Regions from separate parts of the Kitasatospora sp. NPDC038210 genome, predicted to be linked through region 1. Evidence: riboswitches for the same ligand, from Rfam matches in the RefSeq annotation. Region 1 holds a riboswitch; the other holds the start of a gene.
What was found. Region 1 has a riboswitch for thiamine pyrophosphate ahead of ACZ7KX_RS10805 (purine-cytosine permease family protein). Riboswitches for the same ligand answer to the same signal wherever they lie in the genome.

Region 1 (5,471 bases):
GTTCGGCGCACATGGTTCGGGAGCGTTCGGGTCGGTGGGCGGGGGTCACTGGTCGCCGTCGCGCTGGCCGAGGGTCACCTTGGTGGTGAGCGTCTGGCCGTTGCGGGTGTACTCGACGTCGACGGTCTCGCCGGGCTTGTGCGTCCAGATCCGGCTGACCAGGGCGGGGCCGTTCTCGATCGGCACGCCGCCGAGCTTGGTGATGACGTCGCCCGGCTTGAGGCCGGCCTTGTCGGCCGCGCCGCCGGGGGTGACGGCCGGCTGACCCTGGATGTCCTTGGTCTGGATCTGCGCGCCGTCGCCCTTGTAGTCGTCGTTGCGCAGCACGTCGAGCTTGGCGTAGACGGGCTTGCCGGTCTTGATCAGGGTGTCCGCGACCCACTTGGCCTGGTTGATCGGGATGGCGAAGCCCAGGCCGATGCTGCCGGCCCGGCCGTTGGCCGAGGCGTTGGACTGGATCGCCGAGTTGATGCCGACCACCGCGCCGCCGGAGTCGAGCAGCGGGCCGCCGGAGTTGCCGGGGTTGATCGAGGCGTCGGTCTGCAGGGCGTTCATGTACGAGGCCTGCGAGCCGGTCTCGTCGCCGGAGGCGACCGGGCGGTCCTTGGCGCTGATGATGCCGCTGGTGACGGTGGACTCCAGGCCGTACGGCGCGCCGATCGCGACGGTGGCGTCGCCGACGTTGACCTTGTCGGAGTCGGCCAGCGGCAGCGGGGCCAGCTTGCTCTTCGGCGGGTTGTCGATCTTGACGACGGCGACGTCGTAACCCTCGGCGTGGCCCAGCACCGAGGCGTTGTACGAGGTGCCGTCGGCGAACTTGACGGTCAGTTTGCCACCGTTGAGGGTCGGCGCGACCACGTGGTTGTTGGTGAGGATGTGGCCCTCGGTGTCGAAGACGAAGCCGGTGCCGGTGCCCGACTCGCCGTTGCCCTGCGCCTTGATGGTGACGACGCTCGGCAGCGCCTTCTGCGCGATGGCGGCGATCGAGCCGGGGGCGGGCTCGTTCTTCTGGGTGTCGCTGGCCTGGACGGTGGTGCTGCGGTGGTCGTCCGCGGAGCTGCTGCTGCCGTTGCGGTCGGCCACGGTGACGCCGACGGCGCCGCCGGCCACGCCGGCGACCAGCGCGACGGCCGCGATCACGGCGACCAGACCGCCGCGCTTCTTGCGCGGGCCGCCGCCGGTCGGGCCACCGGGGTAGTCGGCCGGGTAACCCGGCGGGCCGGACGGGCCGCCGGGGTAGCCCGCGCCGCCGGAGGTGGCGTCGTGGGTCGGGCCCCAGCCGCCGAGCGGCTGGCCGGCGCCGAACGGGTGGTGGCCGTGTGCGGCGGGCGCACCGGGCGCGGCCGGGGTGCCGGGGGCGGACGCGGCGGCGTACGGGTCGTGCGCGCCGGCGGCGGGGACGCCGTGGGTCGGCGTGGCGTACGGGTTCGCGGCCGGCGGCAGCACCGGGGCCGCGGGAGCGGCCGGCGCGGGCGGCAGGACCGGCGGCGGCGCGTCGATGTACCCGGTGGCCGGGTCGACGGCGGGCTCCTCGGCAGCCGGCGCGACGGGTGCGGCGGGCGCCTCGGCCGGGGCCTGCGGCGCGGGGACCTTGGTGAAGGCCACGGTGGGCTTGTGCCCGCCCTCCGGAGCGGCGGCCTCGGGGGCCGGCTCCGACCCCGTCGGCTCGGCCGCGGACTCGGGCACCCGGCTGAACGCCATGGTCGGCTTGTGGCCGCCCTCCGCCGGAGCGGCACCGGCGTGGGCCGCGTCCGCCGGGGCGGCGTCGACGGCGTCGCCCGCGGCCTCGGGCTCGGTGACCCGCCGGAAGGCCATGGTCGGCTTGTGCCCGCCCTGAGCGGGGCCGTCGGGAGCCGACTCAGCCGCCCCCTGGCCGGCGGGCTGCTCCCCCTGCGGCCCGGTGGGCCCAACCTCGCGCTCGGTGCTCACGGACGACCTCCATAGCTGGCAGAACCAAGGACCATAGTTTTTCGCATTGTCGATTCGATTGCCGTAAGGACCCCTCTGAAGAACTCATAAGAATCCTTAGCCGGTGCCGACGGCCGGGGGCTCCCCTCCCCGCCTGGCGTCCCGCGATGCGGACCGCGCACGCCGTGGCCTTGGGCGTTCGCCCCCCTGCCGGTTAGCCTGTCGCTCCAAACTGACACGCGGGAGCTTGGACCGACCAGGCTGAGAGTGCGCATGTCGACCGTACGCCACGCGAGCGAGGCGCACGGTCGAGGGGGCGCAGACCGCCGGAACCTGTCCGGGTAATGCCGGCGTAGGGAGTATCGGCCATGCCGTCTGCTTCGCCATCCTCTTCTTCGGGTGCCTCCGGCTCCGGAGATTTCCCCGCCCCCGCGGATTCCTCCGGCCCCGCGGCCGGCACGGGCGCCGCGACCGCCGTCCTGGACCGCCCCGAGCGCCTCGAACGCGTCGAGGCGCCGCTGGTCCTGGACACCGAACCGCCGCGCACGCTGCGGTTCCGCGACCACTTCGCGCTCTGGATGAACCTGGGCGTCAGCCTGATCGGCTTCTCCACCGCCGCCACCGTGCTCGGCGCCCCCGGCAGCGAGCTGTCGCTGGCCGCCGCGGTGACCGCGATCGTGGTCGGCACGGCCGTCGGCACCGCGATGCTCGGCGTGGCCGCGCTGATCGGCGCCCGGACCGGCGCCCCCGCGATGGCGAACCTGCGCGGGCTGTTCGGCACCCGGCTGTCGTACCTGCCGACGGTGCTGAACATCGTCCAGTGCATCGGCTGGGGCGTCTTCGAACTGCTCACCATCTCGGCGGGCGCCCAGACCGTCGCCCACACCACGGGCTACCGCTGGCTGTTCGTGCTGCTCGCGGGAGCGTTGACCACCGCGCTGACGATCTGGCCGCTGGGCTCGATCGCGGTGCTGCGCCGCTTCGTGGCCGGCGCGGTGGCCGTGGCGATGGTGTACTTCACCGTCCAGCTGGGGCGTCAGGGCGTGCCGGACCCGGGCGCCGGCAACTGGCACGGCTTCCTCGGCGCGACCGACGCGATGATCGCGGTGTCGGTCTCCTTCGTCCCGCTGGCCGCCGACTACACCCGGCACTCGCGCACCGCGCGCTCGGCGTTCTGGGGCAGCTTCTCCGGCTACACGATCGCCCAGGTCTGGTGCTACGTGCTCGGCCTGATGGCGCTGCTGCAGTCCGGCGGCGACCCGGAGAAGATCTTCGACTCCTTCCTGGGCGTCTGGGCCGGCTGGCTGTTCCTGCTGGTGCTGGTGCTGCGCGAGACCGACCAGTCCTTCGCCAACGTGTACTCGACCGCGATGTCGGTGCAGAACCTGCTGCCGAAGGTGGACCGCCGGGTGCTGAGCGGCGGGATCGGCGTGCTGACCACCGTGCTGGCGCTGCAGATCGACAAGTTCACCGACAGCTACTACAACTTCCTGGGCCTGATCGGCTCGGTGTTCGTGCCGCTGCTGGCGGTGCTGGCGGTGGACTTCTTCCTCGGCGCCGGGCGCCGCGGCTGGAACCTCGCCGAGGACGCGCCGGCCCGCTGGACGATGCTGCTGCCGTGGGTGCTGGGCTTCGCGGTCTACCAGTTCATCGCGCCGACCAAGGTGGCGGGCTGGTGGACGGACTTCTGGACCTCGGCCCAGGACGCCCTGCACTTCACCCCGCAGGAGTGGACCTCCGCCTCGCTGTTCGCCTTCCTGGTGCCCGCCCTGGCCACCTGGGCGCTCACCCCGCTCTCCCGCCGCACGGCGCGCTGACGCCCCGCGCTCGGGGGCCCGGCGTCCCCCGCGTGGACGCCCGGCGACCCCCGGCAACCGGCAGACGGCCCCACGGGTTGGGGCCGTCTTCGCCTCCCCGTCACCTCCGCCGCCTATCGTTGGCCCTGTGACCAGCCCAGACCTGTCCTCGGCGGCGGCGCGCACCGCGGTGCCCGCCCAGGTGATCGCGCACCGCGGTTCCTCCCACGCCCTGCCCGAACACACCCTCGCCGCCTTCCGGCGCGCGCTCGACGAGGGCGCCGACGCGCTGGAGTGCGACGTCCGGGTGACGGCCGACGGCCACCTGGTCTGCGTGCACGACCGGCGGATCGGCCGGGTGTCCAACGGCCGGGGCACCGTCTCGGCGATGACGCTCGCCGAGCTGGAGGCGTACGACTTCGGCGCCTGGAAGACCGGCCGCCCCAGCACCGACCCCGAGCTGCGCGGCGTGCTCCGGCTGGAGCGCCTGCTGGAGCTGGTGGTGGACTGCGGCCGCCCGGTGGACCTCGCGATCGAGACCAAGCACCCGGTGCGCTTCCGCGGCCTGGTGGAGGCCGAGCTGCTGCGGATGCTGGAGCGGTTCAAGATCGGCGCGGCCCGGGAGAACGACCGCCCGTCCGCCCGGATCATGAGCTTCTCCTCGGTCGCGCTGAACCGGGTGGCCGCCGCCGCGCCGGAGTTCCGGCGGGTGTTCCTGTTCGAGCGGGCGCTGCCGCTGGTCGGCCGGCTGCGCGAGGGCGCGGCGCTGCCGGGCGGGGCGCGGATCGCCGGGCCCGGCATCGAGCTGGTGCGGGCCCGCCCGCAGCTGGTGACCCGGCTGCGGGAGCTGGGGCACGAGGTGCACGTGTGGACGGTGGACGAACCGGCCGACGTCGAGCTCTGCCTGGAACTCGGTGTGTCCGCGATCATCACCAACCGGCCCGCCGAGGTGCTGGCGCAGCTCGGCAGGTGATCCGCCGACGCACCGACGGCCGTGCCGGTGCGGACTGATCGGTCTGGTCGGCAGTCAAACCTTCCGCGCACGATATTGCCGGAATTCCTTGCCCCGGGCGACAGAGGGTGAGCACGGAATGACCTCCGGTCGACCGTCCGTCGCCGTGCTCGAAATGGGCTCGCGGGATCGTCCGGTGCTCGTTTCCGACGCATTACCAAGGGGCATCTCTCCCTCGGCATACGCTGAAGGAGGTCCGGGGGTGGCGTTGATGGTGGCGCGTGAAGTGCCGACTTCATCGACCATGGCAGTGCCGCACGGCCCAGCGAGTGTCGGGGTCGCACGGCGCCGACTGCGTCGAGATCTGGGTGACCGGCAGATACCCGAACCGGTCATCGATGATGCCGTACTGATCCTTTCCGAACTGTTGAGCAATGCGTGCCGGTACGCCCGTCCGCTCGGCCCGCTGCCGGCGCTCGGCCGCGGCGCCCGGGCCGAGGTGCTCGGGCAGGTGCTGGTCGGCGTGCCGTCCGTCCCGTCCGGCCCCTCCGTCCCGTCCGGGGCGCACGCCGCGGACGGCGGCCGGGAGCACGGCGAGGGCACGGACGAGCCGGACGGCGGTGTGCTGGTCCGCTGGCAGATGCACGCCGACGGCGTGCTCACCCTGGAGGTCACCGACGGCGGCGCGGCCACCCGGCCGCTGCCCGCCAGTCCCTCGCTGACCTCGCGCGGCGGCCGCGGCCTGGGCATCGTCGACCAACTGGCCAGCGACTGGGGCGTGCGCGACGCGCCCGGCGAGGTGACGGTCTGGGCGG
Region 2 (5,471 bases), on a different contig from region 1:
AGCGCCTGCACCGGCGTGCCGGGCAGCGACTCGTCCTCGGTGAACATCCACTCGATGATCTCGTCGTCGCCGAACCCGCTGTCGCGCAGCACGGTCAGCAGGCCGATCAGGTGCTTGACCGGGCCGTCGTCGTCGATGAACGCGGCCGGGACCTGCAGCGACTTGTTGGGACCGCGGCGGACCGCGATCAGTTCACCCTTCTTGACCATGTTGCGGACCTCGGTGACCAGCACACCCCACCGCTCGGAGATGTCGGGCAGGTACAGCCACTCGGGGACCAGGGCTTCAGTCTTGGCATCGATCTCACTCACGGCACCAGCCTGCCACCTCGGCCCCCGGTCGCGCACACGCCCCCGGCGCCGCGGCTACGCCACGGCCGACTTCAGGGGCACCGCCGGGTCCGCCGCGCGGGCCGGGTCCAGCGCCGTGCCGCGCTCGATCAGCTTCCGCCCCTGGGTGAGGTCGCGCGGCCGGTCCACGGTCAGCAGCGCGCTCGGCACGCCGCCCCGCAGCCACAGCACCGCCCAGGAGTCGTCCAGCGGGCCGCCGCGCCACAGCACCTCGTCGCCCTCGGCGTGCCGGCCCGCGTACTGGACCATCCGCCCGAACTGCTCCGACCAGAAGTACGGCACCGGGTCGTACGGCGGTGCGTCCGCGCCGAGGACGGCGGCGGCCACCGCCTCGCCGGACTGCAGCGCGTGGTCCCAGTGCTGGACGGCCAGCCGGGCCCCGGCCCGGGCCGAGGGGTAGCTGACGCAGTCGCCGGCCGCGAAGACCCCGGGCAGGCCGGCACGCAGCCGCGCGTCCACCACGACGGCGCCGGAGCCGTCCAGCTCGACGCCGGAGCCGGTCAGCCACTCGGTCGCGGGCCGGGCCCCGATGCCGACCACCACCTCGTCGGCGGGCAGGTGCGAGCCGTCCGCCAGCAGCACCGCGCCGGGCTCGACGGCGGCCACGCCGACCCCGCAGCGCAGGTCGACGCCGGCCTCGGTGTACCAGGCGGCCATCGCCGAACCGATCACGGTCGGCAGCGCGCCGGGCAGCGGCGCCGGGCCCGCCTCGACCACGGTCACCTCGCAGCCCGCCGCACGGGCCGCGGTGGACACCTCGGCGCCGATCCAGCCCGCGCCGACCAGCACCAGCCGCAGACCGGGGCGCAGCAGCGCGCGCAGCGCCAGCGCGTCGTCCAGGGTGTGCAGCAGGTGCGCCCGCTCGGCACCGGGCAGGGCCCGCGGGACGGCGCCGGTGGCGATCACCAGCGAGCCGTACGGGAGGTCGCCGCCGTCCGTGTGCAGCACGCCGGGGGTGAGGCCGGTGGCCCGGACGCCGGTGCGGACCTCGATGCCGAGGTGCGCGTAGTCGATGTCCAGGGCGGTGCTGTCGCTCTTGCCGAGCAGCACGTCCTTGGAGAGCGGCGGCCGGTCGTACGGCACGTGCGGCTCCTCGCCGACCAGCGTGATCCGCCCCCGCCACCCGCCCTGCCGCAGCTTCAGGGCGCACTGCGCCCCGGCCAGCCCGGCTCCGACGACGACCACCCGATCCGTTCCGCTCAGCTCTGCCACGCCCGTCACTGTACTCAGCACCACGCGGCGGCCTGGGGGCCGTCCCACCCTTCGTACGGCCCTTCGGCCGCCCCCGGCCCCGGCGTTATGGTGGGGACACCATCACGGGAGCCCGGCGAACCGGGCTGAGAGGCGGGCTGGCACGGCCTGCGACCGTCCGAACCTGATCCGGGTCATACCGGCGAAGGGAGAAGAGCAGCTTTGACACGCATGCCATCGGACGTCCGCGCCGACGTCCTGGTGATCGGCGGGGGCATCATCGGCCTCGCCGTCGCCTGGCGGGCGGCGCAGCGCGGGCTGCGGACCGTCGTGGTCGACCCCTCCCCCGGCGGCGGGGCGGGCCTGGTCGCGGCCGGGATGCTCGCCCCGGTCACCGAGCTCCAGTACGGCGAGGAGCCGTTGCTGCGGCTCGGCATGGCCTCCAACGAGCGGTACGCGGCCTTCGCCGCCGAGCTCACCGAGGCGAGCGGCGGCCAGGACACCGGCTACCGACGCTGCGGCACGATCGCCGTGGCGCTGGACTCCGACGACCGCGAGGAGCTGCGCGAACTGCACGCCTTCCACCAGCGGCTCGGCCTGGACTCGACGTGGCTGACCGGCCGGGAGGCCCGCAGGCTGGAGCCGATGCTCGCCCCCGGTGTGCGCGGCGGCCTGCACGTCGCGGACGACCACCAGGTGGACGGCCGGCGGATGCTCGCCGCCCTGCTGTCGGCCGGGGAGCGGGCGGGCGTCGTCGTCCGGCCCGCCGCGGCGGTGGAGCTGCTGGTCGAGGGCGGCCGCGCGGTCGGTGCCCGGCTGAGCACCGACCAGACCGTGACCGCCGACCAGGTCGTCCTCGCCGCCGGCCCGCACAGCCACCGGCTGGCCGGTCTGCCCGAGGGCGTGCTGCCCGCGATCCGCCCGGTGAAGGGGCAGGTGCTGCGCCTGCGCGTCCCCGACGCCTTCCGGCCGTTCCTCTCCCGCAACGTCCGCGCCGTGGTGCGCGGCCGGCACATCTACCTGGTGCCGCGGGAGAACGGCGAGCTGGTGATCGGGGCGACCACCGAGGAGCAGGGCTACGACACCACCGTCACCGCCGGAGGGGTGTACGAACTCCTGCGCGACGCGCACGAGTTGGTCCCCGGGATCACCGAACTCCCGCTGGCGGAGACCTCGGCCGGGCTGCGTCCCGGCTCGCCCGACAACGCACCGCTGCTCGGCCCGACCGCACTTCCCGGGCTGGTCGCCGCCACCGGCCACTACCGCAACGGCGTGCTGCTCACCCCGGTGACCGCCGACCTGCTCTCCGAGTACCTGGCCACTGGCGAACTCCCGGAGCCGGCAAAGCCGTTCACCCCCACCCGGTTCTCCCCCGACCGCTCCACCACGAAGGCCCAGGCATGACCGAGACCGCACCGACCGGATCCGCACCGGCCGAGACCGCACCCGCCGCAACCGCGACCGCACCCACCGAGCCCGCGCCGCACGGATCCGCACCCGCCGGGACGGCTCCGACCGGGATCGTCCTGACCGTCAACGGCACGCCCCGCGAGCTGCCCGCCACGACCACCCTCGCCGAGCTGGTGGCCACCGTGAGCCGGGCCAACACCGGCGTCGCCGCCGCCCTGAACGAGGCCGTGGTGCCCCGCAGTTCGTGGTCCGAGACGCCGCTGAGCGCGGGCGACCGGATCGAGATCCTCACCGCCGTGCAGGGAGGCTGAGATGGCCGACGACCTGCTCACCATCGCCGGGACGACCTTCTCCTCCCGGCTGATCATGGGCACCGGCGGCGCGCCGAGCCTGGAGGTCCTGGAGCGCGCCCTGCTCGCCTCCGGCACCGAGCTGACCACCGTCGCGATGCGCCGGGTCGACGCCTCCACCCAGGGCTCCGTCCTGGACGTGCTGACCCGCAACGGCATCCGCGTGCTGCCCAACACGGCCGGCTGCTTCACCGCCGGCGAGGCCGTGCTGACGGCCCGGCTGGCCCGCGAGGCGCTCGGCACCGACTGGGTGAAGCTGGAGGTGATCGCCGACGAGCGGACCCTCCTGCCGGACCCGATCGAGCTGCTGGACGCCGCCGAGACCCTCGTCGACGACGGCTTCACGGTGCTGCCGTACACCAACGACGACCCGGTGCTGGCCCGCAAGTTGGAGGACGTGGGCTGCGCCGCCATCATGCCGCTGGGCTCACCGATCGGCTCCGGCCTCGGCATCCGCAACCCGCACAACTTCCAGCTGATCGTGGAGAGCGCGGGTGTCCCGGTGATCCTGGACGCGGGCGCCGGCACCGCCTCCGACGTCGCGCTGGCCATGGAACTGGGCTGCGCCGCGGTGATGCTGGCCTCCGCGGTGACCCGGGCTCAGGAGCCGGTGCTGATGGCCGAGGCGATGCGGCACGCCGCCGAGGCGGGCCGGCTCGCCCACCGGGCCGGCCGCATCCCCCGCCGTTTCCACGCCGAGGCCTCCTCCGCGATGGCCGGCCGCGCCGACCTGGACACCCGGGAACGGCCGGCGTTCTGACCGGCCGGCGCCCCGGGCGGGCGGCGTGTCACAAGCCGGGCACAGCCGGGCCCTGAGGCGGTGTCCCCAGGGTCCGGCCGCCCGGCCCGGCACTAGACTCGCCGGGTGGACATGGCACTGCACGACCCCCTGATCGGCACCCTGCTCGACAACCGGTACCGGGTCGAGCAGCGCATCGCCACCGGCGGGATGTCCACCGTCTACAAGGGCACCGACACCAGGCTGGACCGGGTGGTCGCCCTCAAGGTGATGCACCCGGCGCTCGCCGGCGACGAGGGCTTCACCGCCCGTTTCATCCGCGAGGCCAAGGCGGTCGCCAAGCTCACCCACCCCAATGTGGTCAACGTCTTCGACCAGGGCGCGGACGGCGGAAACGTTTTCCTCGCCATGGAGTACGTCCCCGGCCGCACCCTGCGCGATCTGCTGCGCGACCGCGGCGCGCTCTCCGTCCGGGCCGCCCTGGACGTCCTGGAGCCGGTGCTCGCCGCCCTGGGCGCCGCCCACCGGGCCGGACTGGTCCACCGCGACGTCAAGCCGGAGAACGTGCTGATCACCGAGGGCGGCCTGGTCAAGGTCGCCGACTTCGGCCTGGTCCGGGTGCTCGGCACCGCCGACGGCGCGCCCACCTCGGCCGACACCGCGACCGGCGGCACGGTCCTGGGCACCGTCTCCTACCTGGCCCCCGAGCAGATCCTCCCGGACGCCCCCACCGACCAGCGGGTCGACGTCTACGCGGCCGGCATCCTGCTGTACGAGATGCTGACCGGCCGCCGCCCGCACACCGGCGACAACCCCGTCCAGGTCATGTACAAGCACCTGCACGAGGACGTCCCCGCCCCGTCCCTGGTCGCCCCCGCGGTCGGCCCCGAGCTCGACGCCATAGTGGCCGCCGCCTGCGCCCGGGCCGCCGACGGCCGCCCGTACGACGCGGTCGAGCTGCTCGCCGCGCTCCAGCGGGCCCGCCGCACCCTCACCCCGGCCGAGCTGGACGCCGAGCCGCCGGCCTCCACCCGGCCCAGTCCGCGCTACCCGACCAGCGAGCCGACCTCGGTGATCGAGCCGCTGCCGCAGCCCGCCGACGCCCCGCCGACGGAACGCACCAGCGTGCTGGACGTGCCGCCGGAGCTGATGGACCAGCTGCTCACCGAGCCGCGCCCGTACGACGAGCCCGCCCCGGTGCGCGAGCGCCGGCCCGGCGTGCTGCGCCGGATCCCCCGCAAGGCGGTGATCTGGGCCGCCGCGCTGACCGCGCTGGTGCTGGCGGTCGGCGGCGCCACCTACGGGCTGTCCGAGGGCTTGTACGGCGCGGTTCCCGGGGTGCTCGGCAAGGACCGGGCCGAGGCGCAGCGGATCCTGGACAAGGAGGGCCTGCACGGCAGGTTCGTCGAGGCGTTCAGCGAGTCCGTCCCG

Region 2: linked by a shared signal. The riboswitch ahead of thiO (glycine oxidase ThiO) and the one ahead of ACZ7KX_RS10805 (purine-cytosine permease family protein) in region 1 are both predicted to bind thiamine pyrophosphate.

Annotation. Positions count from the first base shown of each region.
Region 1 covers NZ_JBVJYK010000004.1:365,189-370,659, reverse strand. Annotated here, with positions in the region: gene ACZ7KX_RS10810 (S1C family serine protease) at 46-1,929, opposite strand; TPP riboswitch at 2,138-2,284, shown strand; gene ACZ7KX_RS10805 (purine-cytosine permease family protein) at 2,277-3,725, shown strand; gene ACZ7KX_RS10800 (glycerophosphodiester phosphodiesterase family protein) at 3,853-4,677, shown strand; gene ACZ7KX_RS10795 (ATP-binding protein) at 5,084-5,471, shown strand, end outside.
Region 2 covers NZ_JBVJYK010000005.1:177,107-182,577, reverse strand. Annotated here, with positions in the region: gene ACZ7KX_RS12485 (Rv2175c family DNA-binding protein) at 1-311, opposite strand, end outside; gene ACZ7KX_RS12480 (NAD(P)/FAD-dependent oxidoreductase) at 366-1,571, opposite strand; TPP riboswitch at 1,657-1,769, shown strand; gene thiO (glycine oxidase ThiO) at 1,773-2,945, shown strand; gene thiS (sulfur carrier protein ThiS) at 2,942-3,262, shown strand; gene ACZ7KX_RS12465 (thiazole synthase) at 3,264-4,061, shown strand; gene pknB (Stk1 family PASTA domain-containing Ser/Thr kinase) at 4,173-5,471, shown strand, end outside.